DNA from 2 places in the Brevibacterium sp. Lmc1 genome. Region 1 is predicted to be linked to the other one. Evidence: predicted binding sites of a transcription regulator. Region 1 holds the regulator's gene; the other holds the start of a gene.

What was found. The regulator HspR, encoded in region 1, represses chaperone genes until heat shock. The targets are predictions, from matches to a motif close to AAGTTGAGTCNNNNNGACTCAACTT.
Region 2: clpB (ATP-dependent chaperone ClpB) is a predicted target of HspR. The motif match lies at 5,126-5,150, and genes of this name have one in related genera.

What each region holds. Positions count from the first base shown of each region.
Region 1 is NZ_CM172803.1:3,685,726-3,693,711, reverse strand. It holds gene dnaK (molecular chaperone DnaK) at 369-2,231, shown strand; gene AC239G_RS16580 (nucleotide exchange factor GrpE) at 2,231-2,905, shown strand; gene AC239G_RS16575 (DnaJ C-terminal domain-containing protein) at 3,087-4,103, shown strand; gene AC239G_RS16570 (heat shock protein transcriptional repressor HspR) at 4,118-4,558, shown strand; gene AC239G_RS16565 (DUF1206 domain-containing protein) at 4,708-5,583, shown strand; gene AC239G_RS16560 (lipoprotein 17-related variable surface protein) at 5,729-7,051, opposite strand; gene AC239G_RS16555 (hypothetical protein) at 7,293-7,986, opposite strand, start outside.
Region 2 is NZ_CM172803.1:3,873,780-3,881,765, reverse strand. It holds gene AC239G_RS17410 (DUF5819 family protein) at 146-889, shown strand; gene AC239G_RS17405 (HTTM domain-containing protein) at 879-2,231, shown strand; gene clpB (ATP-dependent chaperone ClpB) at 2,458-5,064, opposite strand; gene AC239G_RS17395 (Na+/H+ antiporter) at 5,252-6,829, opposite strand; gene AC239G_RS17390 (enoyl-CoA hydratase) at 6,938-7,717, shown strand; gene AC239G_RS17385 (NAD-dependent epimerase/dehydratase family protein) at 7,751-7,986, shown strand, end outside.

The sequences.
Region 1 (7,986 bases):
TGAGGTACATCAGTTCCGTGTCCAGCAACGTCTTCGTTGTCATGTTTCCAGCATCCTCGCACCGACATGAAACTGGGAACACCGACACGCCTCCGACGCGAAATTGAGATTCCGACACGAAATCCGAGATCCTACAGCGGCTGTCTGAAAAGAAATCCTCTCCCGCCGGAATAAAACCATCCTCAGCAAAGTTGAGTCTGGTGTACGCAACTTTGATGAGGCCGACTTGACGGTCGGAACCTCGAAGAGAATACTTGAGTCCGGTTGGCTCAATGTGTGCGGTCGAGTGGTTCTGACTCAAGAACCGGAGCCGCCCGATCGCACACATTCGAGTCGCAGGAACTCACGATCTGTAAGGAGAGAAAACTATGGCACGTGCAGTCGGAATCGACCTCGGAACCACGAACTCCGTCGTCACCGTCCTCGAGGGCGGCGACCCGAAGGTCATCGCAAACGCGGAAGGCGGTCGCACGACCCCGTCCGTCGTCGCAGTCAACAAGAACGGCGACTCCCTCGTCGGTGAGATCGCCAAGCGCCAGGCCGTCACGAACATCAAGAACACCGTCGCATCGGTCAAGCGCCACATGGGCACCGACTGGTCCACCGAGATCGGCGGCAAGAAGATGACGGCCCCCGAAGTTTCGGCCCGCATCCTCCAGAAGCTCAAGCACGACGCCGAAGAGTACCTGCAGGAGAAGGTCACCGACGCGGTGATCACCGTTCCCGCATACTTCAACGATGCTGAGCGCCAGGCAACCAAGGATGCCGGTGAGATCGCCGGCCTCAACGTCTCGCGCATCATCAACGAACCCACTGCTGCCGCTCTTGCCTACGGCCTCGAGCGCGGCAAGGAAGACGAGCTCATCCTCGTCTTCGACCTCGGTGGCGGTACCTTCGACGTCTCCCTGCTGGAAGTCGGCAAGGACGAAGACGACTTCTCCACCATTCAGGTCCGTGCGACCTCCGGTGACAACCGCCTCGGCGGTGACGACTGGGATCAGCGCATCGTCGACTGGCTGGTCGAGCAGGTCAAGAACAACTACGGCGTGGACCTGACCAAGGATGCCACCGCTCTGCAGCGCCTCAAGGAAGCCGCAGAGCAGGCCAAGAAGGAACTGTCCTCGGCCACCAGCACGAACATCTCGCTGCAGTACCTGTCGATGAGCGAGAACGGACCCATCCACCTGGATGAGACCCTCACCCGTGCGAAGTTCGAGGACCTGACCAAGGACCTCCTCGAGCGCACCAAGGCTCCGTTCCACGCAGTCATGAAGGACGCCGGTGTCTCCGTCAGCGACATCGACCACGTCGTCCTCGTGGGCGGTTCGACCCGTATGCCCGGCGTCTCCGCCGTCGTCACCGAACTCACCGGAGGCAAGGAGCCCAACAAGGGCGTCAACCCCGATGAGGTCGTCGCCATCGGCGCCGCCGTTCAGGCCGGTGTCCTCGTGGGTGAGCGCAAGGACGTCCTGCTCATCGACGTCACCCCGCTCTCGCTCGGACTCGAGACCAAGGGCGGCGTGATGACCAAGCTCATCGAGCGCAACACCCCGATCCCGACCAAGCGCTCGGAGACCTTCACCACCGCTGAGGACAACCAGCCCTCCGTGTCGATCCAGGTCTTCCAGGGTGAGCGTGAGTTCACTCGCGACAACAAGAACCTCGGCACCTTCGAGCTGACCGGTATCGCTCCGGCTCCGCGCGGTGTGCCGCAGATCGAGGTCGCCTTCGACATCGACGCCAACGGCATCGTCCACGTGTCGGCCACCGACAAGGGCACCGGCACCGAGCAGTCGATGACGATCACCGGCGGTTCCGCACTGCCGAAGGAAGACATCGACCGCATGGTCCGCGAGGCCGAGGAGCACGCAGAAGAGGACAAGAAGCGCCGTGAGGCTGCCGACGTCCGCAACAATGCGGAGAACCTCGCCTACCAGACCGAGAAGCTGCTGACCGACAATGCCGACAAGCTGCCGGAAGAGCTCAAGACCGAGATGCAGGGCGATGTCGACGCCGTCAAGGAAGCCCTCAAGGGTGAAGACGACGACGCCGTGAAGAGCGCCTACGACAAGCTCGTGGAGAACCAGCAGAAGATCGGCGAAGCCATCTACAGCCAGCAGGGCGGTGCCGAAGGCGCCGAAGCTGCCGGTGAAGGCGCAGCCGATGCGAGCGCAGACGACGATGTCGTCGACGCCGAAGTTGTCGACGATGAGGATGAGGAGAAGAAGTAATGACTGCCGAGGGCAACGACAAGTCGTCCGAGGAGCCAGGCTTCACCTTCAGTGACAAGCGCCGGGTCGATCCGAACACCGGTGAGGTCCGTCCCGAGGCCGACGCCCAGTCGGCCTCGGCCGGGGCCGGCGAGGAGCCGACCGCGGACCCGAATGCCGAACAGGCTGCCGCGGCCGATGCCAGCGACCTCGGTGTGGACATCCCGTCCGATGCCTCGGGTCTCGAGGACATCGAGCCGGAGGCCGAGCCCGAACCGGGTTCTGAGGCAGCGGGATACCTGGCCGACCTCAAGCGCATCAACGCCGAATATGCGGCCTACCGGATGCGGGCCGACCGCGAACGTGAGCGTGCGGCGCTCGGCGGCACGATCAAGGTCGTCGAGGCCCTGATTCCCGTGCTCGACGAGGTCAAGCTCGCTCGCGACAACGGCGATGTCACCGGGCCTTTCGAGACCCACGTGAACAAGCTGGTCGAATCGCTGAACAAGCTCGGCGTCGAGCAGTACGGAGAGGTCGGCGACGAGTTCGATCCGAACATCCACGAAGCGCTCATGCAGCAGCCTTCGGATGAGGTCGAGAATCCGACGCTCTTCCTGGTCATGCAGCCGGGCTACCGGATCGGGGAGCGCATCATCCGCGCCGCCCGCGTCGGTGTCCAGCAGCCGGAAGATTGAGCAGCGACCACGATCGCCGAGGCGGCCGCCCGCCCCGCACGCCGGTTCACCGACGTACGGGGCCGGGGAACCGCCTCGGCGGCGGTCCGGATCTTCGGGGCATTGCCCCGGGGGTGCGGATTGTGAGAGGACAAGTGAATACCGTGATGACAGGATTGATTGGAAGGAAAGGAGGTGCCAGGTGAATACCGGACCTCAGAATGATTGGTTCGACAAGGACTTCTACAAAACCCTCGGCGTCTCCAAGGATGCTTCCGATGCCGAGATCAAGAAGGCCTATCGCAAGCTCGCGCGCAAGTATCACCCGGACGCCAACCCCGGTGATGAGAAGGCCGAGGAGAAGTTCAAGGAGATCGGCCAGGCCCACCAGGTGCTCTCCGACAAGGAATCCCGGGCCCAGTACGATCAGGTCCGTGCCATGGGCGGCGGTGCCAGGTTCAGCGCCGGTTCCGGTGGACCCGGCGGGGCTGCCGGCGGCGGATTCGACGACGTGTTCTCCGACCTCTTCGGAGGCGGCGGACGCACCCGGACCCGCACGACCTACGGCGGCGGGGGAGACGTTCCCCCGGACCTGGCGGATCTGCTCGGCGGATTCGGCGGAGGTTTCGGCGGTGGCGGCGGATACGGCGGCTACCAGCCTCCGGTCAAGGGCGGCGACATCAAGTCGAGCACGACGCTGTCGTTCACCGAAGCCATCGACGGCGCCTCGGTGAAGCTGAACATGCCCGGCGGGAAGCCGCTGACCGTGCGCACCCCGATCGGGGTCAAGGACGGACAGAAGATCCGCCTGGCCGGCAAGGGCAAGGCCAGCCCCAACGGCGGCGAGCCCGGTGACGTCATCCTCACCGTGCACGTGAGCCCGCACCCGGTCTTCACCCGCGATGGTGACAACCTGCGGATGGATCTGCCGATCAGCTTCGACGAGGCGGCTCTCGGCGCCGAGGTCAAGGTGCCGACTCTGGGCGGAATGCCTGTCAAGGTCAAGGTCGCGCCGGGTACACCGTCGGGACGGACCCTGCGCGTGCGGGGCAAAGGTGTGAAGACGAAGAAGGGCACCGGCGATCTGCTGGCGACAGTCGAGATCGTGGCGCCGAAGAACCTGTCCAAGGAAGCCAAGCAAGCGGTCGAGTCGTTCAAAGCCGCCACTGAAGGTGAGGACCCACGCGCCGGCTTGCTGGACAAAGCCAAGGCCAGCTGAGGTGGTGAATCACAATGCACATTTCATCGAGTGCGGCGGTGTATGTCATCTCGGTGGCCGCGGATCTGGCGGGCATGCACCCGCAGACGCTGCGGCAGTATGACCGACTGGGTCTCGTCTCTCCGGAACGCACTGCGGGCCGGGGCCGGCGTTATTCCGGGAAGGACATCGCCAAGCTGCGACTGATCCAGCAGCTGTCGCAGGACGAGGGAGTCAACCTCGTCGGGATCAAGAAGATCATCGACCTGCAGAATCAGGTCGATGCGCTCAAGAGCCGCAACGAGGAGCTTGAGGACGAGGTTCGGGCACGCCGGTCGGCGCAGGAACGCGATGCGCGTGTCTTCGCGGCCGGAACCGTGGGCGGAGACGTCGTCTCGATCTCGAGGGGACGACGCCCACAGGGTCGCCCTGAGCCGGGAGCTCTGGTGCTGTACAACCGGTACCGACGCGGCTGATCCTGACGAGGCCCGACTGGGACGTTGAAAACGGCGCCGAGGCGGAGTGCGAACCGAACTTTCGGTGCGCACTCCGCCTTTTCGCGTTGCTCGACGAATCCAGTTCATTGCGGCGCAGAAAAGTACACGTGTTGTGCGACACTGACTCTGTGAACGAGAAAGAGAAGGTTCGACAGGTCGCCGACAGTGCCGATTCGGCGGCTCAGGAAGCCGCGGACAGCCGCTGGTTCGAGCGTGTGGCCCGCGCGGGCTTCATTGCCAACGGGTTGGTCCACGCGATCCTCGGTGCGACGGCCGTGACGATCGGCCTGGGGCAGGGCGGCGGCGAAGCCGACCAGGCCGGAGCGGTCGGACAGATCGCTTCACAGCCCTTCGGCCTGGTGCTGATCGTGATCTGCTTCCTCGGCTGTGCGCTGATGGCGTTGTGGTGCTTGGTCAACGCGTTCTTCGGTGCGTCGTCGCTGCGCGGTGCCGGAACTCGCGACCCGCAGGAGAAGCAGGGGAGGAAACAGTGGATCGACTTCTTCTCGACGGTCGGTTCTGCCATTGCCTATGTGGTGGTTGCCGCGACCTTCTCCCAGTTCGTCTTCGGCGGAGGATCGGACTCGGGCAAAGCGAGCTCACAGGCCTCGACGACCGTGGCGAAGGCCCCGGGCGGACTGTATATCCTCATGGCTGCCGGCGCCGTGATTGCGCTCATCGGCATCGTGTTCTGTATCAATGGTCTGCGCCGGAAGTGGAAAGATGAGCTTCGTCGGCCGCGCAGCGCGTTCACCCGCTTCCTCGTCGGGTTCACCGGTGTTGTCGGGTATCTGGGCAAAGGTGCGACGCTGCTGTCGGTGGGCATCCTCATCGTGGTGTCTGCGGCGACCGGTGATCCGGAGGAGTTCACTGGTATCGACGGTGCGCTCAAGGGCATGCGCGATCAGCCGTTCGGGCCGTACCTGCTGTTGGCGGTGGGCTTGGGCCTGGTCCTCTACGGAGTCTTCCTCGCCCTGCGCTCGAGGTACGACCGCATGGATTGAGCAGTCTTCTGCCCGGCGGCAGATGTTTGGCCGCTGATGTTTAGCCGCTGAGATACGAAGAAGGGCGCGAACCCAACTGGGTTCGCGCCCTTCTTCGACTCACGCCCGGCTCAGTCGAGCCGGCACGTTCTCAAGTCGGTCGCCATCAGATCTCAGCGGGATCCTTGGCGACCTTCTTGCGGCGCATGGTCATGGCGACTGCAACTCCACCGATGAGGAGGAGGCCGGCGCCGCCGACGAGGCCGGTCAGCTCGGTACCGGTGCGGGGCAGGTCGCCGCCGTTGCCGGCATCTCCGTTGTCGCCATCGTCGTTTCCACCGTTGCCGTCTTCATCGCCGCCGCCGGCGTTCGGGTCCTCCTCGACCGAGAAGTCACCGATCAGTTCGTCATCGCCGCAGGTGACGGTGACGTCGTATTCGCCGACGTAGGCCGATGCGTTGGAGGCGCTGGTGCCATAGACGTTGACGTTGGCCTTGCCTTCGTCGTCAGCCTGGACGGTCTTGTCGAAGGCGGTGACGCTCGACTCGCCCTTGGGGTTGACGAGGAAGCGGACGTCTTCACCGGGCTCACAGTTCTCGACGGCGAGCGTGACGCCCTTGTCTTCCTTGACGAAGTCAGCAGGCGTGATCGACTCGGGGGAGACGGTCAGCTTGGCTTCTTCAACCGGAGCGGTGGGCTCTTCGGTCTCGTCTTCGGTGATGACGAAGTCCTGAGCCGGGGAGTTGGTTTCCGACTCCTGGTCGAAGCCCCAGACGGAGTAGTCGCCGGCCGGAAGCGCTTCGTCGCCCTCGAACTTCAGGGTTGCGGAGATCTTTCCTTTGTCGTCGGCTTCGACTTCCTTGGTCGCGAACGGCGACGTTGCGTTGCCGCCGACGACGGTGACCTTGCTGTTCGGGGTGAAGCCCTCGCCGGTGACCTTGATGCCGTTCTCTGCGAACTCGCTCTCCGTGAACTTGTCGGCGTTGAGCGAGACCTTCGGGTCGACCTCGGGAGCCTCGGGCTCGTCTGTGTCGTCGACGACGGAGAAGCTCAGCCCGTCATAGGTGCGCTCCTCGCCATCGCGAGTGATCGTGACGGAGAAGTCGACCTTGCCGTTCTCGATGTCTTCGGCGGGCTGAGTCGAGTAGATGTTGTATTCGAAGGTATCGCCCTCAGCAGTTCCGGCTTCGCCGGTGAGCGAATCCGAGATCTTGTCTCCGGCTTCAAGACCGGTGATCGTGACGACGATTCCCTTGTCCTTGTTGGCGAGGTCCTCGGCGGTGATCTCCTTGGGGGAGGTTGTCACCTTCGCTTCGATGGCCTGCGCCTCAGCCTCAGGCGACTCTGAAGGAGTGCTCTCCTGGGCGTCGCCGGAGTTCTTGACGACAGTGTGCGAGTAGCTGTCCGAACCGGGAGCAGCGATGACTGGGGATGCGGCCAGGCCGGTGATGGCGATGGCCACCGCGGGGGCGAGGGCGAGCTTCTTCATGTATTTCCTTAGAAAATTACAGCTGGGTGTGAAGTATTACGAATGTAACAGTAATGCAACATTCACCACACACATAGTTGTGGTCGTTTTGTTCAGCACTGACGTCGGCTCTGTTGCAGAGTTCATTCTTCATTCACCCTGAACACCCGGTTCGTCACAGACTGCAGAACAGAAGGAGGGGCGGCTCAGCGTGTGCTGAGCCGCCCCTCCCTCTCGATTCAGGTCATCCGCCTGGCTCGGATCAGAAGCTCGTCGGAGTCTGTCCGAACTTGTTCTTGCGGCCGGTCAGTGCGATCGCGGCACCACCGACGAGGAGGAGCAGGGCTCCCGTCGTCAGTCCACCGAGGTCGGCACCGGTGCGAGGCAGCTGGCTGCCGTCATCTCCACCGCCGTTGCCGGCATTGCCGTTGTCCCCGCCGTCAGATCCGCCGCCATTGGCGCCTTCGGTAACTGTGAAGGAGTCTTTCATGGTGTCGTCGCCGCAAGTTGCGGTTGCGGTGTACGCACCGACGTAGGCGGAGACATCCGACGAGGTGCCGAAGACGTTGACCGAGGCATTGCCTTCGTCGTCAGCTTTGACGGTGTTCTCATAGGCCGTGACGTTGATGCCCTTCGGGTTGACCTCGAAGTGGACATCTGCGCCGGGCTCGCAGTTCTCGACGGCGAGGGTGACGCCCTTCTTCTCGTTGGCGAAGTCCGCCGCCTCGATCGTCTTCGGTGAGACCTTGAAGGTCGCCTCGGCGGGAGCCTCGGTCTCACCATCGTCTTCACCGACAACGTTGATGTTGCCGTTGAGAGTCTCCGACTCGGTGCCTTCGCGGTCGATGGTGACGGTGAACGGAACCTTGCCGACCTCGAGGTTCGCGGGGTTGCCCTCGTACCAGAGGTGGAGTTTGTAGTCACCGTCAGCCTCTGCGGTCTGGCTGTTGCCGGTG
Region 2 (7,986 bases), 190 kb from region 1:
ATTGACTGTGCGTTGTCACCGAGAGATCTGCCAAGCGACCGATGAGGCGCGGGACCTGCGGTGACGGCAGTCGTATTCCCAAGAGAATTCCGGAACCGAGATGGACAATGAGTCGACCGAGGTCACACCTCGGAGACGTTCGGCGGTGAAACGGACCCTGATGGTCATCGCGATGGCGATCACAGGGTTCCATATCTTCGCCAGCTTCCTGTGGATCGCCCCTGCCTCGACGGCGAGGGAGGTGATTCCCGGTGACCTGCTCTCCAAATACATGATCCCGCTGTGGGGACAGTCGTGGAGCGTGTTCGCCCCCGAGCCGATCAACGGCGACTACTACTTCGATGTGCGCGCGGTGATCAAGACCGACAGCGGCGAAGAGATCACTCAATGGGTGCGGGCCACCGATGTCGAACTCGACCACTCGACATACAAGCTGTTCCCGCCGCGGTCGGCGGGGCTGGGCATCGGAGTGGCCTCGGACATCAAAGGTTCGTGGGAAGATCTGCCCGACGATCAGAAGGCGATCGTCAAACTCGACTACTTCAAGGGCGACGATTCCGTCGACCGGCTGGAGACGAAGCTGGGGGAATACGACGACCCGGAGAACGCGATTCCCGCGTACCTGGAGAGCGAACATCTGGCCACCGCGTATGCGACGCAGGTGGCGAAGGCCATCTGGGGCGACGACGTCCAGCGCGTCCAATACCAGGCCGCCCGTCAGAACGTCGTGCCTTTCGCCGAACGCAACGACAAAGACGCGAAGCGTCCGAACATCCAACCCGTCCCCGTGGGATGGCGCGCACTCGTCGTCGAAGACCATCAGTCCCAAGAGGAATTCACGAAGTACTTCTGTGCCTCGGACGAAGTGAGGTGCGTCGGTGAACAGTGATGACACGACCCGCACAGGCGGGGACGACCACGATGCAGAGGTCACTGACCAGCGCACCGGCACGGCCGCCTCGGCGCAGGGCCGGGTGAAGGACTCCGCGGGCCACGCGAACGCCGGCACCGCCTCGGCGCGGAAACCGGAGAAGGACCACGGTTCGGACTCCGCCGGCCGCGGAAACGATGGGACCGCCTCGGCGAGTGATTCGGCTCCTGAATTCGGGTTGGTCCCGGTGACGACCCTCGTGCGGACGAAGCTCGCGCAGGGGTGGAACTGGCTCGAGGAGATGCTCACCGGCCGGTACCACGCGACATACGGGCTGGCGGTGACACGGATCCTCATCGGATTCGCCGGTCTCGGCCTCATCCTCACGAACTTCAGCGCTCGGCATTACACCTTCGGTGTGGGATCGGCCTGGAACGGGGAGATCGCCGAACCCAAGAGCGATTTCCCGACCATCTGGCTCTTCTCCCTCTTTCACCGAGCGGTGACGACGCCGCCGCTGTTCACGGCGATGATGATCGGGCTCGCGCTGCTGGCGATCGTCATCATCCTCGGGTGGCGCACAAGGATCGTCCTGCCGATCTACCTCGTGCTGTGGGTGAGCTTCATCGAGCTCAACGACGGGGCAGGGGATCAGGGCGACAACGCCTACCGGATGTTCATGATCGCCATGCTCTTCGCCGATACGACCCGCAGATGGTCCCTCGACGCCAGGCGGCGCGCGCGGAACCCGGAGTTCCCGGACAACGACGGCGGGCAGTGGCGCTGGGCGCTCATCATGGCCAACAATCTCGCCATCGTCGTGCTCGCGTTCCAGGTGTGCGCAATCTACATGTCCGGCGGTCTGTACAAGGCCGGAGGCGAGGCCTGGCAGCACGGATTCGCCGTGTACAACCCGCTGCACACTCAGCAGTTCGGCACGTGGCCGGTGCTGTCGGACCTGATGACGGCGTGGGGGCCGATGGTCGTAGCGATCTCGTGGGGATCGATCCTCTTCCAGTGCGCCTTCCCATTCATGCTGTTCAACCGCTACACCCGCATCATCGCTCTACTGGGCATCCTGTCCTTCCACTTGGGCATCGCGCTGCTCATGGGCCTGCCGTGGTTCTCGCTGACGATGATCGCCGTCGACGCGATCTTCATCCGCGATCGTTCATTCGCGAAGGTCAGCGCCTACCTGCGGCACTGGTGGACCTCCTCGGCCCCGCGGGGTGCTGGTGGGGCTGGTGGCGGTTCCGCCGGTGGCCGCGGCGGTTCGGGTGCTCGCGGTGGTTCGGGTGCTGCCAAGGGCGGGTCTGCGAAGACTCGTACGCGGTCGTCCGCAGGCTCACGCGGCAAGTAACCGTCGCGCATAGCGCTCAGCAACCGGCAGATGCTGAAATGGGACACCCTGCTCTGAAATGCTCACCGAAGAAAGTGAGCGATCCAGAGCAGGGTGTCCCATTTCTGTGCTGTGCCGCGCTGCGGTCAGCGAAACAGCCCAGTTTGAGTTGAATAGCCCATGTTCAAATAGGTGCTATTCAATTCAAACTGGGCCGAATCCGCGCAGCACGCCCCAGCCGGGAGCCTTACCGCTTGGGGCGCAGCTCCAGGCCGGTGGCCTCGGGGTCTTCGGGCAGGTCGACGACCACGGTGTCCCCGTCGACGATGTCGCCGGCGAGCAGAGCGCGGGCCAGCTTGTCGCCGATCTCGCGCTGGACCAGCCTGCGCAGCGGCCGGGCACCGAACGCCGGATCGTAGCCTTCGAGCGCCAACCAGTCCTCGGCTCCCTGAGTGACCTCGAGCGAGACACGACGGTCGGAGAGCCGGCGCGACATGTGCGAGATCTGCAGATCGACGATCGACGCGAGCTCGGTCTGGCTGAGCGCCTCGAAGAGCACGATGTCATCGAGACGGTTGAGGAACTCGGGCTTGAACGTCGTATGCACGACATCGAGCACCTTGGACCGCTGCTCTTCGGTCGACAGGCTCTTGTCGACGAGGAACTGCGAACCGAGGTTCGAGGTCAGGATCAGGATGGTGTTCCTGAAGTCGACCGTGCGTCCCTGACCGTCGGTGAGCCGACCGTCATCGAGGACCTGCAGCAGGATGTCGAACACGGACGGGTGCGCCTTCTCGACCTCGTCGAGCAGCACGACGGAGTACGGGCGACGGCGGACCGCCTCGGTGAGTTGGCCGCCCTCGTCGTATCCGACGTAGCCCGGAGGTGCACCGACGAGGCGGGACACGGTGTGCTTCTCACCGTATTCGCTCATATCGATCCTGATCAGGGCTTTCTCGTCGTCGAAGAGGAAGTCCGCGAGCGACTTCGCGAGCTCCGTCTTGCCGACGCCGGTGGGTCCGAGGAACAGGAACGAACCGGTCGGGCGATCCGGGTCGGCGACCCCGGCCCGCGAACGGCGGATGGCGTCGGAGACCGCGGCGACGGCGTTCTTCTGCCCGATGAGACGCTCACCGAGGATGCCCTCGGCTCCCAGCAGCTTCTCGACCTCACCCTGGACGAGGCGTCCGGCGGGGATGCCCGTCCACGAGGAGACCACCTCGGCGATGTCGTTGCTCGAGACCTTGTCCGAGACCATCTGATCGGAATTCGCTCCCGCCTCGGCCTGGGCCTCGGCGGCTTCGGCCTCGGCGATCTCCTTCTGCACGGCAGGGATCTCGCCGTAGAGCAGACGGGAGGCGGTCTCAAGGTCCGTGTCGCGCTGAGCCTTCTCGGCGGCCGAACGCAGCTCGTCGAGCTTCGTCTTCAGCTCACCGACCCGGTTGAGGCCGGCACGCTGGGACTCCCAGGTGGCCTCGAGTCCGCGCAGCTCCTCCTCCTTGTCGGCGAGATCGGCACGCAGGGCGCTCAACCGATCGATCGACGCGGAGTCTGTCTCCTTAGCCAGGGCCATGTCCTCCATCTTCAGGCGGTCCACGGCGCGGCGGAGCTCATCGATCTCGACCGGAGCCGAATCGATCTCCATCCGCAGGCGGGAAGCCGCCTCGTCGACGAGGTCGATGGCCTTGTCCGGCAGCTGCCTGCCTGTGATGTACCGGTTCGACATCGTTGCGGCCGCGACCAGGGCGCCGTCGTTGATCGAGACCTTGTGGTGAGCTTCGTAGCGTTCCTTGAGCCCGCGCAGAATCGCGATCGTGTCCTCGACGCTGGGCTCACCGACGAAGACCTGCTGGAACCGGCGCTCCAGAGCGGGATCCTTCTCGATGTTCTCGCGGTATTCGTCCAACGTGGTGGCACCGATCATCCGCAGCTCACCGCGGGCGAGCATCGGCTTGAGCATATTGCCTGCGTCCATCGAGGAGTCTCCGCCGGCACCGGCACCGACGATCGTGTGGAGCTCGTCGATGAAGGTGATGATCCGACCGTCGGCGTTCTTGATCTCCTCGAGCACGGCCTTGAACCGCTCCTCGAACTCACCGCGGTACTTCGCGCCGGCGACCATGGCGGACAGGTCGAGGCTGATGAGCGTCTTGTCGCGCAGCGATTCGGGCACGTCTCCGGCCACGATCCGCTGGGCCAGGCCTTCGACGACGGAGGTCTTGCCGACGCCGGGTTCACCGATGAGGACGGGGTTGTTCTTCGTCCTCCGCGAGAGCACCTGGACGACGCGGCGAACCTCTTTGTCGCGGCCGATCACCGGGTCGAGCTTGCCTTCCCGGGCGACGGCGGTGAGATCGATGCCGAACTTCTCCAGCGACTGCATCGTCTCCTCGGGGTTCTCCGAAGTGACCTTCTTTCCGGCACGCAGTTCGGGCAGGGCCGCGAGCAACGCGTCCCTGTTGGCCCCATTCGCGCGCAGCGCCTCGCCGGCGCCGTCCTTGCCGGCCGCAGCGGCGAGCAGCAGGTGTTCGGTCGAGACGAACTGGTCGCCGAGGGCCGTCATCTCCTCCTGTGCGAGGTTCATCATCTCCAGGCCGGCGCGGGAGAGTCCCGGCTGGCTGACGGAGGATCCGCTGACGGTGGGGAATCCGCTGATCACGGACTCGATGGACCGCAGCACGGTCTGCGGGTCGGCACCGACCTTCGTCAGCAGGGTCGCGGCGAGCGAATCGGGCTGGCCGAGCAGGGCCGCGACGAGGTGGGCCGGTTCGATCTGATTGTTCTTCCGGGCGACGACGTCGTTGACCGCAGTCTGCAGCGCCTCCCGGGATTTGGTTGTCATCTGTGCGTCCATGTACGCATCTCCTTCTCAAATTCTGTGCTGATTTCAGCTCTCGAAAAGAACAACACCGGCAAAGTTGAGTCTATTCCGCTCAACTTTGAAAATCGAGAAGAACTTCGCCGAGGCGGCCCGCCCGGATGCGTGTCCCTGCCCAGCCGGGGCCGGCCCGGAAACCTGCCCGGCCGGGACTAGCCCGGCCCTACCTCGTGATGACCGACTGGAGGTCGAAGCGGTGGAGCACGCGGTCGGCGATCTCCGGATCGGTGCCGCGTTCGCGCCGGGCCTTGAGCACCTCGGCACGGGCGGACTGCATGGCCTTCTTCTGCACGGCCAGCATCTGCTCCCGGTGTTCCTTGAATGCCATCGCCTGCTCCGAGCTCGCCTGGTCATCGGTGGTTCCGCTGAGCTGATCGTGCAGGACTTTGAACCTCGCCCGCAGGGGTTCGATGACGTCGTCGGGCAGACTGTCATCGTTCTTGATCTCGCGCATCGCAGCCTTGTAGGCACGCAGAGCGATGTCCCTGGTCGCCTGATGTTCCTTCTCCGCCTCGTCGTCGATGCCGAGGAGAGCGACGACGGTCGGAAAGCTCAGGCCCGCCAGCACCAGAGTGAGCAGCAGGACCACCGCGGCCGCGACGACGACATAGGACCGCCCGGGGAACGGGGCACCGGAACTCGTCGTGGCCGGGATCGACAGCGCCAAGGCGACCGTGGCGAGGCCGCGCATCCCGCCCCAGGTCATCAGCGTGGCATCGCGGACGCTCAAAGGTGCGGCATCCGGATCCTCCTCGCGTCTCTTGCGTTCGATGACAGTGCCGAGCAGCAGCCAGACGAAGCGGACGGCGACGACGATGAGAGCGATGAGCGCGCCGACGAGCAGCGCTCGCCCGAGGTCGGCGTGTTCGGATTCGACGATGAGACGCAGATCGAGGCCGATGAGTCCGAAGGCGATTCCGGTGATGAGCATCTCGAGGACCTGCCACGTCGAGTTCTGCGTCACCCGCTCCGCCGAGTTCCCCTCGACATCGCGGCGCCGCACTTCGAGGGCGGCCACGACGACGGCGATGACCCCGCTGGCGTGGAAGTGCTCGGCCACGAGGTAGACGCCGAAGGGCAGGACGAGCATGAGGGAGGACCGAGCGATCGTGTGATCGATCTTCTCCATCACCCACCAGGCGGCGAAGGACAGCACCAGGCCGACGATGATCGCCACGACGGCGGAGACGACGAACGACACGGCCAGATCTGCGTAGTCCACCTCGGTGCCGGCCAATACTGCGGCCATCGCGGTCTGGAAGATGACCAGGGAGGCGGCATCGTTGAACAGACCTTCGCTCTGCAGGGTCGACATGATGCGGCGGGGGATCGACACGGTGCTGGCCACGGCTTCGACAGCGACCGGGTCGGGTGGGGCGAGCATGGCGCCGAGCGCGATGGCCGCGGCGATGGTGATTCCGGGGACGAGGAAGACCGCGGACCCGGCGACGGCGGCCACGGTCACACCGACGAGAGCCACGGACATGCCGAGGATCGTGCGCCACCGGATCGCGAACAGCGCCCACGATGTCTTCTGTGCGGCGGCGAAGAGCAGGGGCGGCAGGAAGAGAGGGAGGACGAGCTCCGGATCGATGGCCACCTCGGCGAAGGTGGGGATGAACGCACCGGCGATGCCGATGAGGACCATGAGCGCCGGCCACGGGAGCTTGAGCTTCTGCCCCAATCCGACCACCACCGAGGTGGCGGCACCGAATCCGATGATCATCAGCAGTGTGGTCATGCCAGTCCCTCCGAATCGCTCCCACCGGGGCAGATGTGTCCGGAGGCGGGCGGAAATCGTCTGCGCAGATTCCGCGCCGGGCCCGGCGACCTTTGGCAGAATGAGGCTATGTCGGAATCAATTGTATTCGCGCAGCTCGACGACGGAGTCGCCTCCGTGACGATCAACCGGCCGTCCACGCGCAACGCACTGTCGCGTGAGGTCATGGAAGACCTCATCGACACCCTCACCGAGGTGGCCGACCGCACCGATGTGCGCGCGGTCATCCTCATCACCGCCGGTCATGTGTTCAGCTCCGGTCATGACCTCACCGAGATCCGCGGGGCGGATCTGGAGACGCAGCAGACCACGTTCGACGCCTGTGCCCGACTGATGCAGCTCATCCGATCCATCCCACAGCCGGTCATCGCGCAGGTGCAGGGTGTGGCCACGGCGGCCGGCTGCCAGCTGGTGGCGACCTGCGATCTGGCCGTTGCCGCCGAGTCCGCCAGATTCGCAACTCCGGGAGTGAAGATCGGTCTGTTCTGTTCGACTCCGATGGTGGCTCTCTCCCGTGCGGTGCCGGCGAAACAGGCGATGCGGATGCTGCTGACCGGTGATTTCGTGACCGCCGAGGATGCGCTGAAGTTCGGTCTCGTCTCCGATGTCGTCGCCGACGCCGACCTCGAGTCCGCCACCTTGGAATTGGCTCTCAAAGTCGCGTCCGCCTCGTCGGCTACAGTTGCCCTAGGAAAGGCCGCGTTCTACGAACAGCGGGAGCTGCCTGTGGCCGACGCCTATGCGCGGATGTCGCAGGTGATGGCGGACAATGCCGTCGCGGCCGATGCGCAGGAAGGGATCGACGCCTTCCTGACGAAGAGGGTGCCGCAGTGGCAGCACCGCCGCTGAGGCGGTGGGCGTGAAGATGAGAGAGGGAACGTCGTGGCGGTGATAGTGACCGGAGCCAGCGGCTTCATCGGTGGTGCCATTGCACGGGCGCTCGCCGAAAGGGACGAAACGGTCTACGCGCTGTCCCGGCGAGATCCCGAGATCCCCGGGGTGAACTTCCAACACTGGGACATCACCGAACCTGCGTCCGCTTCGGTGACCTCCCTGGCCAAGAATGTGACCGCGGTCTTCCACTGTGCCGGAATCGCCTCCGTCAGCGCCGATGACGA